3 regions of the Thermoanaerobacter uzonensis DSM 18761 genome follow, and region 3 is predicted to be linked to each of the others. Evidence: riboswitches for the same ligand, from Rfam matches in the RefSeq annotation. Region 3 holds a riboswitch; each other region holds the start of a gene.
The links. A riboswitch is a leader RNA that binds a small molecule or an ion and turns the genes downstream of it on or off. The one in region 3 is predicted to bind cyclic di-AMP.
Positions count from the first base shown of each region.

Region 1: it holds a riboswitch for cyclic di-AMP, as region 3 does, so the genes downstream of both, BUB32_RS09615 (NAD/NADP-dependent octopine/nopaline dehydrogenase family protein) here and BUB32_RS07815 (cell wall hydrolase) in region 3, are expected to answer to the same signal.
Region 2: it holds a riboswitch for cyclic di-AMP, as region 3 does, so the genes downstream of both, BUB32_RS09395 (C40 family peptidase) here and BUB32_RS07815 (cell wall hydrolase) in region 3, are expected to answer to the same signal.

Region 1 is NZ_FQUR01000015.1:65,720-71,277, reverse strand. Features, by position in the region: gene BUB32_RS09620 (cobalamin-dependent protein) at 1-614, opposite strand, end outside; gene BUB32_RS09615 (NAD/NADP-dependent octopine/nopaline dehydrogenase family protein) at 611-1,711, opposite strand; cyclic di-AMP (ydaO/yuaA leader) riboswitch at 1,813-1,946, opposite strand; gene BUB32_RS09610 (helix-turn-helix transcriptional regulator) at 2,009-2,659, opposite strand; gene rsfS (ribosome silencing factor) at 2,796-3,149, opposite strand; gene BUB32_RS09600 (LCP family protein) at 3,166-4,356, opposite strand; gene yqeK (bis(5'-nucleosyl)-tetraphosphatase (symmetrical) YqeK) at 4,353-4,937, opposite strand; gene nadD (nicotinate-nucleotide adenylyltransferase) at 4,927-5,558, opposite strand, start outside.
Region 2 is NZ_FQUR01000015.1:30,983-36,540, reverse strand. Features, by position in the region: gene BUB32_RS09405 (lytic transglycosylase domain-containing protein) at 1-518, shown strand, start outside; gene typA (translational GTPase TypA) at 821-2,644, opposite strand; gene BUB32_RS09395 (C40 family peptidase) at 2,851-3,774, opposite strand; cyclic di-AMP (ydaO/yuaA leader) riboswitch at 3,780-3,912, opposite strand; tRNA gene BUB32_RS09390 (tRNA-Leu) at 4,070-4,154, opposite strand; gene BUB32_RS09380 (peptide ABC transporter substrate-binding protein) at 4,837-5,558, opposite strand, start outside.
Region 3 is NZ_FQUR01000012.1:11,884-17,441, reverse strand. Features, by position in the region: gene aroA (3-phosphoshikimate 1-carboxyvinyltransferase) at 1-900, shown strand, start outside; gene BUB32_RS07825 (response regulator transcription factor) at 919-1,608, shown strand; gene BUB32_RS07820 (sensor histidine kinase) at 1,598-2,980, shown strand; cyclic di-AMP (ydaO/yuaA leader) riboswitch at 3,015-3,141, shown strand; gene BUB32_RS07815 (cell wall hydrolase) at 3,141-3,944, shown strand; gene BUB32_RS07810 (TMEM165/GDT1 family protein) at 3,998-4,558, opposite strand; partial or broken gene BUB32_RS13415 (SHOCT domain-containing protein) at 4,798-4,872, opposite strand; gene BUB32_RS12965 (hypothetical protein) at 5,068-5,214, shown strand; partial or broken gene BUB32_RS07805 (sensor histidine kinase) at 5,207-5,493, shown strand.

The DNA of each region.
Region 1 (5,558 bases), on a different contig from region 3:
GCTCCATCTAAAGCTTTGTCATATTTTTTATCAAAGAAGTGTTCTTGTGCATTTTGGTCTGGGGCAAGAGAAATTACATCTAAAATTTCTGCCTCTGCTATCTTCTTAACACCTTCTATAGTATCTTCCAATGAAGGAAGCCCAAAGTGGTGTCTTATGATAGGATAGGGGAATTTGTCCTCTATTCTTCCTATTAGTGTATCAGCAAAAACCCGCTGTCTATGATTTGTACTTCCTCCTCTTAAAAAATTAATTGTAGCTTCATCGCCATTTTTACCATCAAAAACTGCTGCAAATATTCCCGACCTTCTCGCTACTTCTGCATTAGGTTCTGTACCACCAAACACCCATTTTATATCTTTTAAATTGTTAAATTCTATTTCTCTTTTAAGTTCTTCTAAAAGTTTTTCAAGAGCTGACGGAGTTAGTCTAAAGCTTACTCCTACAATCTCTGGCTTATGTTCTTTAACAGCTTCAATCAATTTTTTAATAGGAACTGCAGGGCCTAAAAATACAGTCTCATAACCTTGCTGTTCTGCAAATCTCAAAAAATTATACACACCTGCTACATGGACGCAATTGCCTATCGCTGCCGCTACAATTAACTTTTTCATGCTGTCGTTACCTCCTTTCTTTTTCCTTCCACCAATTCTATAATTTCTTCAACTGTCATACCTTGTATGCCAAGCTTTTCAGCCGTTCTTCCAATTTTCCAATAATCTTTTCCATGCATAACTGAAGCAAGATGTATAACAGCATCAATAGTTGGAGTCTTAATGCCTATTTCTTTCCCTATAGAAGACATAGGCACCAAACTCATAGGAACGTCTTCAAATATATAACGACAGTCTAATGTTTGAGGAGCTAATAAACCAACATAAGCTTTTGTATTTTGAATTGCCTCATATAGATTTTCTCCTTCCGTATTATAACTTTCTTTTAGCCATCTTTTAGCTGAAATAGCGTTTACACCCAGGGTTTTTGCCACCATCATTCTCTCATTGTCTATTTTCTCCAATATCTTTGCAACAGAAGGAGAAATACCTTCACGATAATATTCAAAATTACCTTTAGTAGTTTCTATTCTCGCTGCATTCAAAAGAGTGGGTGTAGGATGAAAAACAGCTCCAAAATTGTTAAAACTCGTTTCAAGAACATTTTGTGCTGGAATAAATTGAGAAAAGGCAGTATTAAGTGCTTCCACCACCATTTGTGTTCTATCTTTAGGTATTGCAGCAACAGATACAACTTCCTTTATCTTATATATTTTCGATTTTCCCATGGAAGACCTGCAGGCATATATAAAAGTATCTGTTTCTGCAATAACTACATCTAAATCTCCTCTTTTTCTTATAACATTATAAAGCTCTAAAGCACCACCAGTTCTTCCAGGATTTAATACAATTATTTGACCATCCTTAAGATATGGCAGCATCTCTTCAGCAATTTTATAATGGGCAGAAGCAGGAACTACAACTAAAATTATGTCAACATCTCTAATAGCTTTCTCCATGTCATCAGTTATCACATTTAACTTACCAAAGCCTTCCACTTCTCCTTCTAGTTCAATTCCACCTTTTTCTATAATAGGAAGTAATTTTTGATAGGTTCTATTGAACAAATTAACTTTATAACCTTTTAAAGCGAGATGCCCGGATATCGCTTGACCCCCATTCCCAGCTCCAATTACTGCAAAAGAGAGTTGCTTCATTTTGACTACCCCCTTTTAAAGAAATGAAAAAGCTATAGAGGAAAATCTATAGCTTTAACCTTCGGTGTCTGAAAAGACACAAAAAGACACCAATGCTATCATCCTCCTCTTTCAACGCTTACGAGGTTAGCTGACGGATTCGGGTCGAAAGATAACCCTACCATCTTATTACAAAGATGGATTCACCCCGGAAAGTGGTTCCCCCGCTTCTTTACGAATTCAGCGTTTAGCATTTTATTTAATTTTCAATTTATTTTTATTATATCATAAAATCAAAAAGTTGTAAAGGAAAACATACTAATATTTCCCAAAATCCTCTCCTACCCTTATTTCATCTAAGTAATTATATATAGTATATCTGGAAACACACAATATTTTTGCTACGTAATCCACAGCACCTCTTATCAAAAAAGTCCCTTTTTCATCCAACATCTTAACCACTTGTACCTTCTCTTCTTTTGTCATGAAATTCACAGGTTTCCCGTAATTTTCTAACGTTGTGTTTACTATACTTTCCAGCACATCGCTAACACTACCTGTATAAGCCTCTCGAGCCTCTTCATTGGTATCCGTCACATCACAAAACTCTGATAAAGTATTTTTTACCATTATAAATTCCGAAATATCAATATTGATGGTAAGGCATCCAACAGGTTTACCATTTTCATCTTTTATAAAAAGAGCAGATGACTTTAAAATTTTTCCATCTTTGCCTTTATTTTTGTAATTTGTTAAATTTTCTACGTTATCAGATTTTAATACTTTCGATATAGTTTCAGGTAAAGGGCTCCCTACATCTCTTCCTGTTACATGCCCGTTTACAATTGCGATAATTGGACTTTGTGGAGAAGAAAAGTCATGCAATGCTACTTCACAATTTTTTCCAAACGTATGTGCTATTCCTTCCATCATAGGGATTATGCTCTTCAAGATAGGATGTGTCTTCATTGGCTTTAAATCCCCCTAATCATACAATATTAAATATATTCAATGAGGTAATGAAAAATTACTGATAGGGCTATAAAAATATCCGCACAAAAGATAAGATATTAATAAAAAATTTATTAACGTTATTATACATGCCTCAAACAAGGTTGTCAAGCACTATTTCCTTTGCATCTGCCCACAATCTTTCTAAATTATAAAATTCCCTTTCGGGTTGTTGAAATATGTGAACTATTACATCACCATAATCCATTAAAACCCACTTACCCCAATTGTAACCTTCAATATGACCAACAAAAATGCCGTCTTCCATAAGTTTTTTTTCAATTTCGTCTATCAATGCTTTAACGTGAGTATCCGAATTGCCAGTGGCAATAATAAAATAATCTGCAACAATTGTTAAGTCTCCTATATACAAAATCTTTATATCAGAAGCTTTCTTATCTTCTAAAACTTTATAGATTTTAAATACCTTATCTTTTACGTCTATCACTAAATCAACCTCCACTTTATATATTTTTTCCCAAAATTATAGTTATATCAACACTACTGCCTCCATTTGTATCTTCCACTACGATAGCATTTTTTAAAATTTTTTTCAAATCTTCTACTACTTTTTTATCATCAGTCCTATTAATTATCTGAGTAGTGTTGTAAGTGGTACCTATTACATTCCCTATTTTCACTACATCATACCCTTGTTGTTTTAACAAATCAGCTGTCTTTGCGGCTACTCCTGGTACACCACCGCCATTTAAAACCTCTATTTTTATATTTTTGTTAACTGTCATCTCATTAGTTTTATCATCTATATTGCCATCTAAATTCGCCATAAATTGTCTTACTTCTTGGGGATCTGTAATATAATAAGCAATCCCATCAATGTACTGAGGAGTACCAGGCAAAGTAGCTGTTTTTATATTGTCTTTGTCAAGTTTCAAAAGGTAATCTGCATACTTTAGCATAGTAACAGGTGGTATGTTTGTTTCTACGTATTGATTTATGGTTTTTAATATACGATGAATTTTTAACAAAGTACTGGGGTTTTTAGCTTTTTCAAACATTGCTAACAAAAATTCTCTTTGTACTTTGACCCTTTCTAAATCTTGTTCTGCATACCCATGTCTAAATCTCACCAACTGTAAAGCCTTTTCTCCATCCAAAAGCTGTACACCTTTTTTCAAATGTATGTGAAGATTTCCCGCATTGTCATCATAATTCATGTCCATAGGAACGTTCATCTCTACTCCGCCTAAATCATCTACTAACTGTTTAAAACCTTCATATCCAATCTTTACATAATAATCAACAGGTTCTCCAATAAGCTGTGACACCGTATCCATCGCCAACTGAGGCCCACCTATTGGATAAGCAGCGTTTATCTTTTGTGTCCCATATTTGTCAAGTTTAATCATTGTATCTCTTGGAATAGATAAGATATAAGCTTTATTAGTTTTAGGATTATAAGATAATAATATCATAGTATCAGAACGCCTTGGATCTGTTGGTGATGTTTCATCAACTCCCAAAACCAATATATTTATTTTCTGAATCGTTTCTGAATTTTTGTTTTCACTGCTTTTTTTCATCAAAAAGGCATCTGAAGGATTCAGAGACTTTAAATAAATATACCCCCCTACTCCTACAGACAATAAAATTAACAATAATAACACAGATACAATTTTTATTACCTTTCTCATTTATCTCCACTCCCAAGTTTCAGAAGAATATAGTTTCGAGCTTTTACTGTTTTCTCATAAAGAAGTAGTCTCCTCTCTAAAACATAACAAATCGTACTATCAAAAGACTTTAACAAAGCAAGGCCTAAATTTTCCTCAGCTAATCGCCTTAATTCCTCTACTCCTTTAAAATCTCTATTAGGCTCTATATAATCTGCAAGAAATACTATTTCATCCAAAAGGCTCATATTGACATCACCAGTAGTATGAAGAGCAATTGCCTTTTTTATTTCTTGATCTTTTATCCCAAAAATTTCTTCTACCAAATGTGCACCTATAGGACCGTGTAAAAGAAAAGGTGCATTTTTTAAAACTTCATCTACTTCAATTCCATATCTTTGAGCAAACTTTAAAAGTTCTTCATCAGAATAGCTCTTTGCACAATCGTGCAACAAACCTGCAATTTGTGCCTTTTCTACATTAGCACCATATTTTTTAGCAAGGTGCATTGCGGTTTCCATAACACCTATAGAGTGTAAATACCTTTTTTCATCTAACAAATTTCTTAATTTCCTTTTTAAACGTTCTGTGTCATACCCCATTTTCGTCATCCTCTTTGTACAAACCGTACTTTTGAATATATCTTTCCACAGACTCCGGCAGTAAATACTTTATAGGCCGTCCCCCTGCTACTCTTTCCCTTATATCAGTGGAGGAGATAGCCAAAGAAGGAACAGTCACTTTGTAAATGACATTCCCATAAAGTCTTCTAATTTTGTCTAATTCTTCATCTATTCTATTACCCTCAACTCCTGGCCTAGTTGCGGCAACAAAATTACACATCTTTAAAAGCTCATCTGCACTTTTCCAAGTCAAAATCTCTAAAACAGCATCCGCTCCTGTTATAAAATAAAGTTGAGTTTTCTCCCCATAAATTTTTTTAAACTCTTTGATAGTGTCAATAGTATAAGTATACCCTTCTCTGTCAATTTCAATCGTCGATACTTCAAAGAAAGGATTAGTTATTGTGGCAAGAATAGTCATTAAATAACGATGTTTTTTATCTGTCACTTTTCGCTTTACTTTATGAGGCGGGTTACCTGCTGGAACAAAAATTACCTTGTCCAATTTAAACTCAGACCTTACCGCTTCAGCAGTAACTAAATGACCATAATGAATAGGGTCAAAAGTGCCTCCCATTATCCCAAGTCTAAGCTCCCTTC
Region 2 (5,558 bases), on a different contig from region 3:
GAGAAATTCAAAGCAGACTCCCTGCTAATATAAAAATATTTAACACTGATAAACCTTTTACTGAAGTTTTAAATAATGCTATAGAAAATCAGCAATACGATTCAGAAAATATAAATAATAATGCACTATCAAAAAATACAAATTTACAGCAAATTAACGATTTAATACAACAGACCAGTCAAAAATATAATGTAGATGCAAATCTTATTAGAGCGGTCATCAAAGCAGAATCTAATTTTAATCCATTCGCAGTTTCTTCAGCAGGGGCGATGGGACTTATGCAGCTTATGCCTTCAACTGCAAAAGAACTGGATGTAGCCAATCCCTTTGACCCTTCTCAAAATATAGACGGAGGAGTAAGATACCTAAAAAATTTGTTAGACACTTACCATGACATAAGATTAGCATTAGCTGCCTATAATGCTGGTCCTCAATCAGTAGAAAAATATCAGGGTATTCCCCCTTACCAAGAAACTATAAATTATATAAACAAAATTTTAAATGACTTATATAAATAGAAGGAGCCATAAAGCTCCTTTAGACTGTATACAAACTTTCGGAAATAGGATATTTTGCATAAAGCACGACTTGTGACAAAGCGTTAACAAAACTTAGCGAGACCGAGGGCGGAAGCAGGGCCGAAGCCAAGGATGGCGGAGGCGGACACCTGAGACAGGAGGTCGAATGTGCCCGTGACCCTGCTGGAACCCGAAGGTCGAGCTTAGTTTTGTCGCTTTGGGACATCGGAGTGACGATGCAAAATATCCTATTTTAAAAAATTTTTACTTTGTCAACAAGCTGAAGGATCCATAAAGCTCCTTTATTTGTTATATTTGGCATTTTTATATCTCTGTTGAGAATCCAAAATCTTTTTTCGTATTCTAATGCTTTGAGGAGTAACTTCAACCAATTCATCATTATCTATAAATTCTAATGCTTCTTCTAAAGACATCTTTTTTACAGGTGATAACCTCAAAGCTTCATCCGCCGTTGCAGACCTTAAATTTGTCACATGTTTTTTCTTACATACATTGACATCAATATCTTCACTTCTTGAATTAACTCCCACAACCATCCCTTCATACACTTTTGTACCTGGCTCTATAAAAAGTGTACCTCTCTCTTGAGCATTGTAAAGGCCATAAGTTGTCGCAACTCCTGTCTCAAAAGCTATAAGAGCGCCTCTCGTACGAGAAGGAATGTCTCCTTTGTAAGGTTCATAATCATAAAAGACAGAGGTCATTATGCCATTTCCTTTTGTATCTGTTAAAAATTCAGACCGATACCCTATTAAGCCTCGTGTAGGTATTTTAAACTTAAGCCTTATAGTTCCTGGCTTTAATGTGTGCATATCCATCAATTCAGCTTTTCTCGGCCCTAATTTTTCCATTACAACTCCCATATATTCTTCAGGAATATCTATTGTCAAAAGTTCAACAGGTTCCATTTTTACACCATTTATTTCTTTAAAAATCACCGTAGGTTTAGAAACCTGCAATTCATACCCTTCCCGTCTCATAGTCTCAATTGAAATAGAAAGATGCAGCTCTCCTCTTCCAGACACCTTAAAAGAATCAGTAGAATCTGTTTCTTCAACTCGTAACGCGACGTTTGTCTCTAGCTCTTTAAAAAGCCTTTCTCTTAAATGTCTTGAAGTAACGTATTTACCCTCAGTTCCAGCAAAAGGACTGGTATTTACACTAAAAGTCATAGAAACTGTAGGCTCTTCTATTCGAACAAAGTCTACCGCTTCAGGATTATCCTTATCTGCAATGGTCTCTCCAATCTCAATATCGCTTATGCCAGAAACCGCCACAATATCTCCCAAGCTTGCTTCTTCTACTTGCACTCTTTTTAATCCTTCAAACTGATATAGATTATTTATGTGAACTTTTTGTATTGACCCATCTCTTTTACATATAGACGCTTCTTCCCCTGAAATTATTTTTCCTCTAACTACTTTTCCAATGGCAATTCTCCCAATGTAATCATCATAATCTAAAGTAGTCACTATAAGTTGCAATGGTGCCTCAATATCTCCCATTGGTGCAGGAATATAGTCTAAAATTGTATCAAAAAGAGGTCTCAAGTCATGAGACTCTTCTTCTAAACTTAATTTTGCTATACCTTCTTTTGCAGATGTGTAGACAACAGGGAAATCAATTTGGTCATCATTTGCTCCTAATTCAATAAATAAATCTAAAACTTCGTCAATAACCTCTTCCGGTCTTGCATCAGGTCTATCAATTTTATTTATAACAACTATAGGTTTTAGATCCAGTTCCAACGCTTTACTTAACACAAAACGGGTCTGCGGCATAGGTCCTTCAAAAGAATCCACCAGCAAAAGTACCCCATCTACCATTTTTAATACTCGCTCTACTTCACCGCTAAAATCTGCATGTCCTGGTGTATCAACTATATTTATTTTCACATCTTTATATCGTATAGCGGTATTTTTAGCAAGAATTGTTATGCCTCTTTCTCTTTCCAAATCATTAAAATCCAAGATTCTTTCCTCAACTTTTTCATTTTCCCTAAAAATACCGCTTTGTTTAAGCATGGCATCAACCAAAGTAGTTTTTCCATGATCAACATGAGCAATAATGGCTATATTTCTTACATCTTCTCTTACAAATTTCATAAGGTATCTCCTTCCATAAAATAGGCTATATCGCGTATACAGTATTATATAATATCTCAAGGAATAAAAATAGTCAATATAAAAAAGAGCACTCTCTACGAGCACTCTCCGTTTGCTTACAAAATCCCATGAGATTAATAAAATTTTTAAAAAAATCCTTACATCGTCCCTTAAATATTCCACCGGGCCAACACTAATAGTTGACCCTATTTTATAATACGTCTCGCAGTAACGTAATGATCCCTATAATATCCTTCATATAAGGGACTTATCATAACCATTCCCCTACCTGAAGAACTATTTATAAATTCCCCATTGCCTATGTATATTCCTACATGATTTATAACACTGCTTCCCAGCGTCTTAAAAAACACTAAATCTCCTGGAACTAAACTGTCATAACTAACCTTTTCTCCTACTGTAGCTTGCTCATCTGCAGTTCTTGGCAAAGCAAAGCCAAAATTCCTAAATACATAGTAAACAAAGCCGGAACAATCAAATCCTTTTGGAGTTGAACCTCCATAGACATAAGGAGTTCCAACAAAAGATTTAGCAAAATCTATTAACTTATCTGCCAAACTTCTATCTACTTCGCCTCTTGAAACATTCGATGAGCTTCTTACTGCTAAATATTCTCCGTAAATCCATCCTTCTCTTCCATCAGAAAGCTTTATCTTGTACCACCCATTTTGATTATCTAATACAGTCACTGTAGTATTTTTGTTAAGCTGTGTTATAATTCTACCCGATAAACCCGCTTCACTTCTCACATTAACATAACTACCTGTCACTATACCAACACTTGCTGATCTTTCCGAATCTCCTCTTGAGACATTAGAAGGATTTCTTACAGATAAATATTCACCAAAAATCCATCCTTCTCTTCCATCAAAAAGCTTTATCTTGTACCACCCGTTTTGCTTATCTAACACCGTCACTGTGTCATTCCAATTTAAGCGAGTAATAATATTTCCTGATAAGCTTCCTTGAGTTCGCACATTTACATAATTGCCTGTCACCTTTCCAATTCCTAATACTTCCGCAAACGCCGGGTTCAAAAAAGAACTACCTATCAGCGTCGCGCCAAACACAGAAATTCCAAAAATCATCTTTCCTATTCGCTGATCCACTGCAAATCTCCTTCCTTTATTGCCTCCGGAGTTAGCTGTCGGGTGCGGGACAGAAGGTATCCCTACTGCAGCTTAAAGCTACAGATTAACCCCAAAAAGCGGTTCCTCCGTACCTTTCGGATTCGGCAAGATTGCATATTTTGTCCTTTTGTCTTATCTTATCATATTACATAGTCAAAGTCAATGTTTACATTACATTTTCTTAAACTTTTTAATCTTTTTTTAATATATTTTATAAAAAATTAATAATTTGTGTGACAAAAAAATAAAAGGCTTAACGCCTCTTTCTCTTTTATGGTGCGGAGGGTGGGACTTGAACCCACACGGGAAACCCCATACGCCCCTCAAACGTACGCGTCTGCCAGTTCCGCCACCACCGCATGCTTTATTTAATTTCGTCACACTATGAATTATATAATCTTTTTAGGTCAGTGTCAATACCTATTTTTAGTCCTGTGTTATTATTTTGTGATATTGTCATATTAAAAGTATTCTACTAATTTATTTCTTAGTCTTTCTTATTAATTATGAAAATTAACGAATACCCTGATACAACAGCCAGTGCATTAATGATATGCTCTGATATATATACTAGATAGAAGAAATCTAACGAAACAGGGTAAAAATAGGGAAAAACTATGATAACTAAAGGTAAAATAAAAGTTAATAAATATTTATAATTTATCCCCCATTTACCTTTTTTCTTAGCTTCACTCAAAAAAAAGGGAATAGTTAATAATATCCCTAAAACAAAATAAAAAATTAGATTGCTCCATATAAGTATTATTTGGTTATATGTAATTTCCGAAATACGGTTCATCTTTTGAAGTAATATGTTACTTACAATTAAATAAGTATATATTAGCAGTATAAAAACAATCTTAAACTTTACATTTTCTTTTTTCATTAACAATCTTCCTTTCTTTATTTTTGTCAACTATTATTCTGTTAAGGATGGTGTCAAGATACTGTAGGATAATTTTCAGTACAACCCTTGAAATATCTTAAATCAAAGTTTTTACGGTATGCTTGTTTTTCTTTAAATTCTAGGATAACTTTACACTACTTTTTTATATACCATTTTTCTATATTGTTAAAAACATTAAATCCAGTAGGGCCCACAACTTTTACATTGTCATATGCCATAACTGCTCCTTCAATATAGAAAAGGCCAATTATGGGTTGTTCCTCTAAAAAAACTTCTTCCAAAGCTTGATAATCTGTTTTTAAAGAATTCTCTTGTGAATCATAAAAAATTCTACTATATATTTCATCAACTTTAGAATTACTATAACCCATAAAATTGTCTTTGCCTTTTGTCATAAACATTGTAGACATATCTTGATTATAACTTAAATTCCACTCCATTAACGCCAAATCAAATTTACCTGAATATACAGAACTTAGTAAATTGTCCCAATCTTTTGGTACAATGTTTATTTCAATTCCTACATCTTTTAAATTATTCTTTATAATTTGAGCAACTTTAATCAAATATGGATTATTTGCATTTACCAGCAAATCAAATTTGAGCTGATAAGTTCCATTGCTTCTTATCCCTTTAACTAAATTCCAACCACTTTCCTCTAATATTTTATTTGCCTCTTTTATATCGTAACTATGAGATACTATTTTATTGCTATAAAGCCATGAATCAGGACGGACCGGAATACATGACTTTAACCCATGACTAAAATATACTTCTTTTAAAATTTTGTCAACATCTATTCCATAGCACATTGCTTTCCTGACATTTGAATCTTTCAAAGCTGGATTTTGATAAT
Region 3 (5,558 bases):
GTGATAACTCCTCTTAGTATGATGGGAGCGGAAATAGTCGCGAAAGAAGGAAATTTTGTACCTCTTACGGTTTTTGGAAACAAACTTAAAGGCATATATTACAAAATGCCAATTGCCAGTGCACAGGTTAAGTCCAGCATAATGCTGGCAAGCCTTTACGCTGATGATAAAACGACTATTGAAGAGCCCTACCCTTCAAGGAATCACACGGAACTCATGTTTAGTTCTTTTGGTGCTAAAGTGGATGTAAATGGCACAAAAATAACTTGTTACCCTGGTTACAAATTACATGGGCAGAGAGTTATTGTACCAGGGGATATATCGTCAGCAGCATATTTTATTGTTGCTGCAACTCTCGTCCCAAATTCGGAGGTTACTATAAAAAATGTAAATGTAAATCTTACAAGAACTGGTATTATCGATGTGATAAAAGAGATGGGAGGAGACATTGTCTTAACAAATGAAAGAACTATAAACAATGAAAAAGTAGCGGATATAACAGTTAAGACTTCAAGGCTAAAAGGAATTGAAATTGGAGGAAGTCTTATTCCAAGGCTTATTGATGAAATTCCAGTAATAGCAGTTGCAGCAGTCTTCGCAGAAGGGAAAACAGTGATAAAAGATGCCGAGGAGTTAAAAGTAAAAGAAAGCAATAGAATAAATACAATCACTTCAGAATTAAAGAAAATGGGAGCAAAAATTTTTGAAACAGAAGATGGGATGATTATAGAAGGGACGGGTTTTTTAAGAGGAAATACAGTGGAAAGTTACAACGACCACAGGATTGCCATGTCTTTATGGGTTGCTGGACTTATAGCAGAAGGAGAAACTAAGATAAAAAATGCTGAATGTGTAAATATTTCATATCCAGATTTTTATAAAACCTTTGATATGCTATAATATCATTGGTGATGAATGATGAAAGAAAAGATACTTATCATAGAGGATGAAAAGCACATAGCCCGTTTTTTACAATTGGAGTTTGAACATGAAGGATATACTGTCACTGTGACTTACGATGGACCTTCTGGCTTAAAGGAGGCATTAGAAGGAGATTATGACCTTGTGCTTTTGGACATAATGCTTCCGGGAATTGATGGATTTGAAGTTTTAAAAAAAATAAGAGAACATTCTGACATACCTGTTATAATGCTTACTGCCAAGTACGAAGTAAAAGACAAAGTGGAAGGACTTGACATTGGAGCTGATGACTATGTGACAAAACCCTTTTCTATAGAAGAGCTTTTTGCAAGAGTGAGGGCTGCTTTGAGAAAGAAAAAGCCGCATCTTAAAAAAGATGTGTTAAGATATAGCGACATCACTATGGATTTGACAACTCATGAAGTAAGAAGAGCGGGTATAAAAATTGAACTTACAAAGAAAGAATTTGACCTTTTAGAGTTTTTAATTAAAAATGCGAATATAGCTTTGACAAGGGAAAAAATCCTTGAGTGCGTGTGGGGCTATGATTATTATGGAGATACTAACATAGTGGATGTATATATAAGGTATTTGAGGAGCAAAATTGACGACCCTTTTGACCTGAAGTTAATCCACACCATAAGAGGAGTGGGGTACACTTTGAAGGAGGATAAAGATGAAGATTAAGTTGTGGCCCCGCCGTATAACTTTAAGGATAGCTCTTCTTTATTCTGTAGTTTTTTCAGTAATACTGGTTGTGCTTAATGCTTCTGTGCTTTACGGCTTAAAATATTATTTAATATACCAAGCAATGGACCAAGTAACAAGCCAGGCAGAGGCTATAAAAAGTAAACTGGGGGAAATAAAAGGAGACGTCAAATTATCTGAAAAAGATTTGATTTTTTCAAGCATACCACATGAAAATATTTATACAAAAATATTTGATGAAAAAGGGAATGTCATTTATTCTTCTAAAAGATTAGAAAAAATTAATATTCCTCACGATGTAAATATAGATATTCCTATTAAAATTGACAAATATGATAAGGATTTGACTTACATCAATACCATTTTTAAAAGCGACGATAAAGTCTTCTACATCCAAGTGATAAAGGACATGGAAAATGAATATTTGTTTTTGAAACTACTTTTTATTTTGATGTTTTTTGCGGATGCGGCAGGAATTTTTGTGTCCTTTATTGCAGGATATTTCGTTACGAAGAAGGCTTTAAGACCTGTGGATTATATGACAAAAGAAGTAAGAGAGATAGATGCCTATGGGTTAAATAAAAGACTTAAAATATATGGAGAAGACGATGAACTTACAAGATTAGCAAAAACCTTTAATGACATGCTGGATAGGTTGGAAGATTCTTTTAAAAGGCAGAACATGTTTGTCTCAGATGCTTCTCACGAACTTAGAACCCCAATTTCTGTAATAAAAGGGTATATTGACATGTTGGATAGATGGGGAAAAGATGACAAGGCTGTATTGCAAGAGGCCATAGAGGCGATTAAAAAAGAGACGTTAGACATGGAACATCTCATCGAAAGACTCCTTCTGTTGGCAAAAGGAGACAATAAATCGATAAAGTTAAATAAGGAAGAGTTTAATTTAAAGGATGTAATAAAAGAAGTTGCAGAGGAAATAAAAATGTTAAATGAAAACAAAAATATAGTTGTGAAAGGGCAAAATGATATAAATATAACGGCTGACAAAAAACTCATTAAAGAGCTTATAAGGATATTTTTAGACAATGCAGCAAAATACACTTCTTCAGATGGCAATATAGAAATTGAAATGGGGAAAGATAATTCAAAAGCCTATATAAAAATTAAAGATGATGGCATAGGCATACCACAAGAAGATATTCCACATATTTTTGATAGGTTTTACAGGGTAGATAAAGCGAGAGCTAAAGAGACAGGTGGTGCAGGGTTGGGATTAGCTATTGCTAAATGGATTATCGAAGAACACAGAGGAAGTGTTATTGTAAAAAGTGAATTAGGGAAAGGCAGTGAATTTACCATAACATTACCTATCTTTCCACCAGTTTAATATGGACACAAGTTAAATATCCGGCTATAATTTAGTTAAAAATATGCCGAATCCCCGATAAGGGGTACGGGGGAACTAAATTGGGGTGAATCCACTTTTGTGGTAGGGTGTCCCTAACCCGAACCCGTCAACTAACCTCGGAGGCAAAAGGGGGAACAACATGTTTAATATTCGCATCAAGGTCAAACCTCTCATCGTATCAATTATAGCCGGATTGTTTATTTCCCAATCAGTATTTGCCGCAACTTACACAGTTAAACCCGGCGATACCTTATGGGGTATAAGTCAAAAATACGGAACTACCTATACTAAGCTGATGTCTTTAAACGGCCTTCAAAGTACAATAATATATCCAGGGCAAGTTTTACAAGTGCCGGGTAGTGATAACACATATGTTGTCCAAAAAGGTGACAGCTTGTACTTAATTGCTTTAAAATACGGCATTACTGTTGATATGCTCAAATCTGCAAACGGATACAAAAGCGACATAATATATCCTGGACAAGTCTTTATTATACCTCGTGATACTTCTTCTAATAGGACATATCAGGATGTCAGCAGAGGTTCTATTGAAAGGGGTGTAATACCCTACACAAAAGAGGAATTTGACCTCCTTGCGCGACTTGTTACCGCGGAAGCAGATGGAGAACCATACCAGGCTAAAGTAGCAGTTGCGGCCGTAGTAATAAACAGAGTTAAAAGTGGTATTTTCCCTAATACTATAAAAGACGTGATATATCAAGTCGATGCATACGGAAATTACCAATTTACTCCTGTGTTAAATGGGTGGATAAATAGACCTGCCTCAGCTGACGCTATAAGTGCAGCAAGAGATGCGTTAAGTGGTGTTGACCCAACAAACGGAGCATTGTATTATTTTGACCAAAGTTCTACTAATGCGTGGTTGTGGTCACTTCCTATAGCGGCAAGAATAGGCAATATGGTTTTCTGTTACGGCAGGTAAAACTTCCGATGAGAGGGCCAAAAACGGGTACAATTTAAGTACCCGTTTTTGGCTTAGAAAAACAATTTATACAAAGTAGAAAGGCCAAAGGCGATGAATATGAAAGAAGATAGATATTTTAAGTATTGAGAGGGAATTTTTTTATTGAAATAGATACCTACAATTATTCCTAATATATCTGCTAAAAATATCCCAAGCATAGTACCTATTAATATGTACAGAGGACTGTTGTATGATGCAGTCAAAGCTATAGCAGCCAATTGCGTTTTGTCTCCAAATTCTGATAGTACATATGTACTTATAATAGTTGCAACAGGACTGTATTTTGAATTTTTTATTTTTTCCTGTTTTGTTTCTTCCTCTATTAAAGTTGAAATTCCAAAAAACAAAAATAATAAAGCAGCTGAAAATTTTATATAAAAAATGGGAATGTATTCGGTGATATACGAACCAAATATCACAGCAATACCATTGTTTATCAAGGCTGCGATAAATATACTTATAAGAACAGTCCTTACTTTAAAAAGAGTAGCAAAGGCCATTGACATGAGCTGTGACTTATCTCCCATCTCAGAAGTAAAGATAAGGATAAATGATGTGACAAGTGCCTCCATTTTATTGCCTCCCCAACTATTATATTTCCTCTATAAATAAATTAAGACCTTTACATAATATGTAAAACATATTATGTAAAGGTCTCGTTCTTTAAGGTAAAGCCAGGGTTTCCCGATATGTTGACTTTACCACATATAAGCTATGCGAACTACTCCCCTCTACTCAATATATTGTAAAAAATTTATCATAAAATGTCAATAGGAGCAATGTAAACAGCAATAATGCCAAATTATTTAGCTTATTTTTTTAACATTTTAACTATTCCTGTATACTCGTCTGAAGTAATTTCACCGCGAGCGTACCTTAACTTGGCTTATGAAAATAGTTTGATAAACTTCTTTTAATATATTATACATCACAGTTCGCAAAAATCTAATCGCCTACTTTTGGAAATTATTTTAATTAAACTGTATTTATTTTCTCTTCATATTTTTTTCAAAAGTAAGTTTTAAAATAAAGTTGAAAGCAAGTTAACAATTTTTCGATAAATAGAAAGGAGTTGAAAAGTATGGGTTTTATATTAATCTTGGCAATTGGCTTTTATTTGTACAAAACAGGTGACCTGCAAAGAATGATTAATAATTTAAATGCAAACAAAGTGGATGAAGCAAAGAAAATACTTGATATACGCTTAGCCAAGGGAGAAATCAAATAAATATACTCCTGTAGGTGCAAAATAAAAATAGACTTTTATAAAGATGGCGATTATGCAGTATTTATTGTAGAAGATAATGGAATGGGCATATCAAAAGATGATATTCCTTTTATTTTTGAAAGGTTTTACAGAGGAGAAAAATCAAGAAATCGTGAAACAGGTGGAAGTGGAATAGGGCTTTCGATTGCAAAAGCCATAGTACTAGCCCATGGAGGCAAAATGAACGTTGAAAGCGAGATAAATAAAGGGAGTAAGTTTACTGTTAAAATTCTCCTATAAAAACTGGTTCATAAGTTTTTCATAATGGCGGTGTATAATTATTTTTGAAAGGAAGAAAGGAGGAA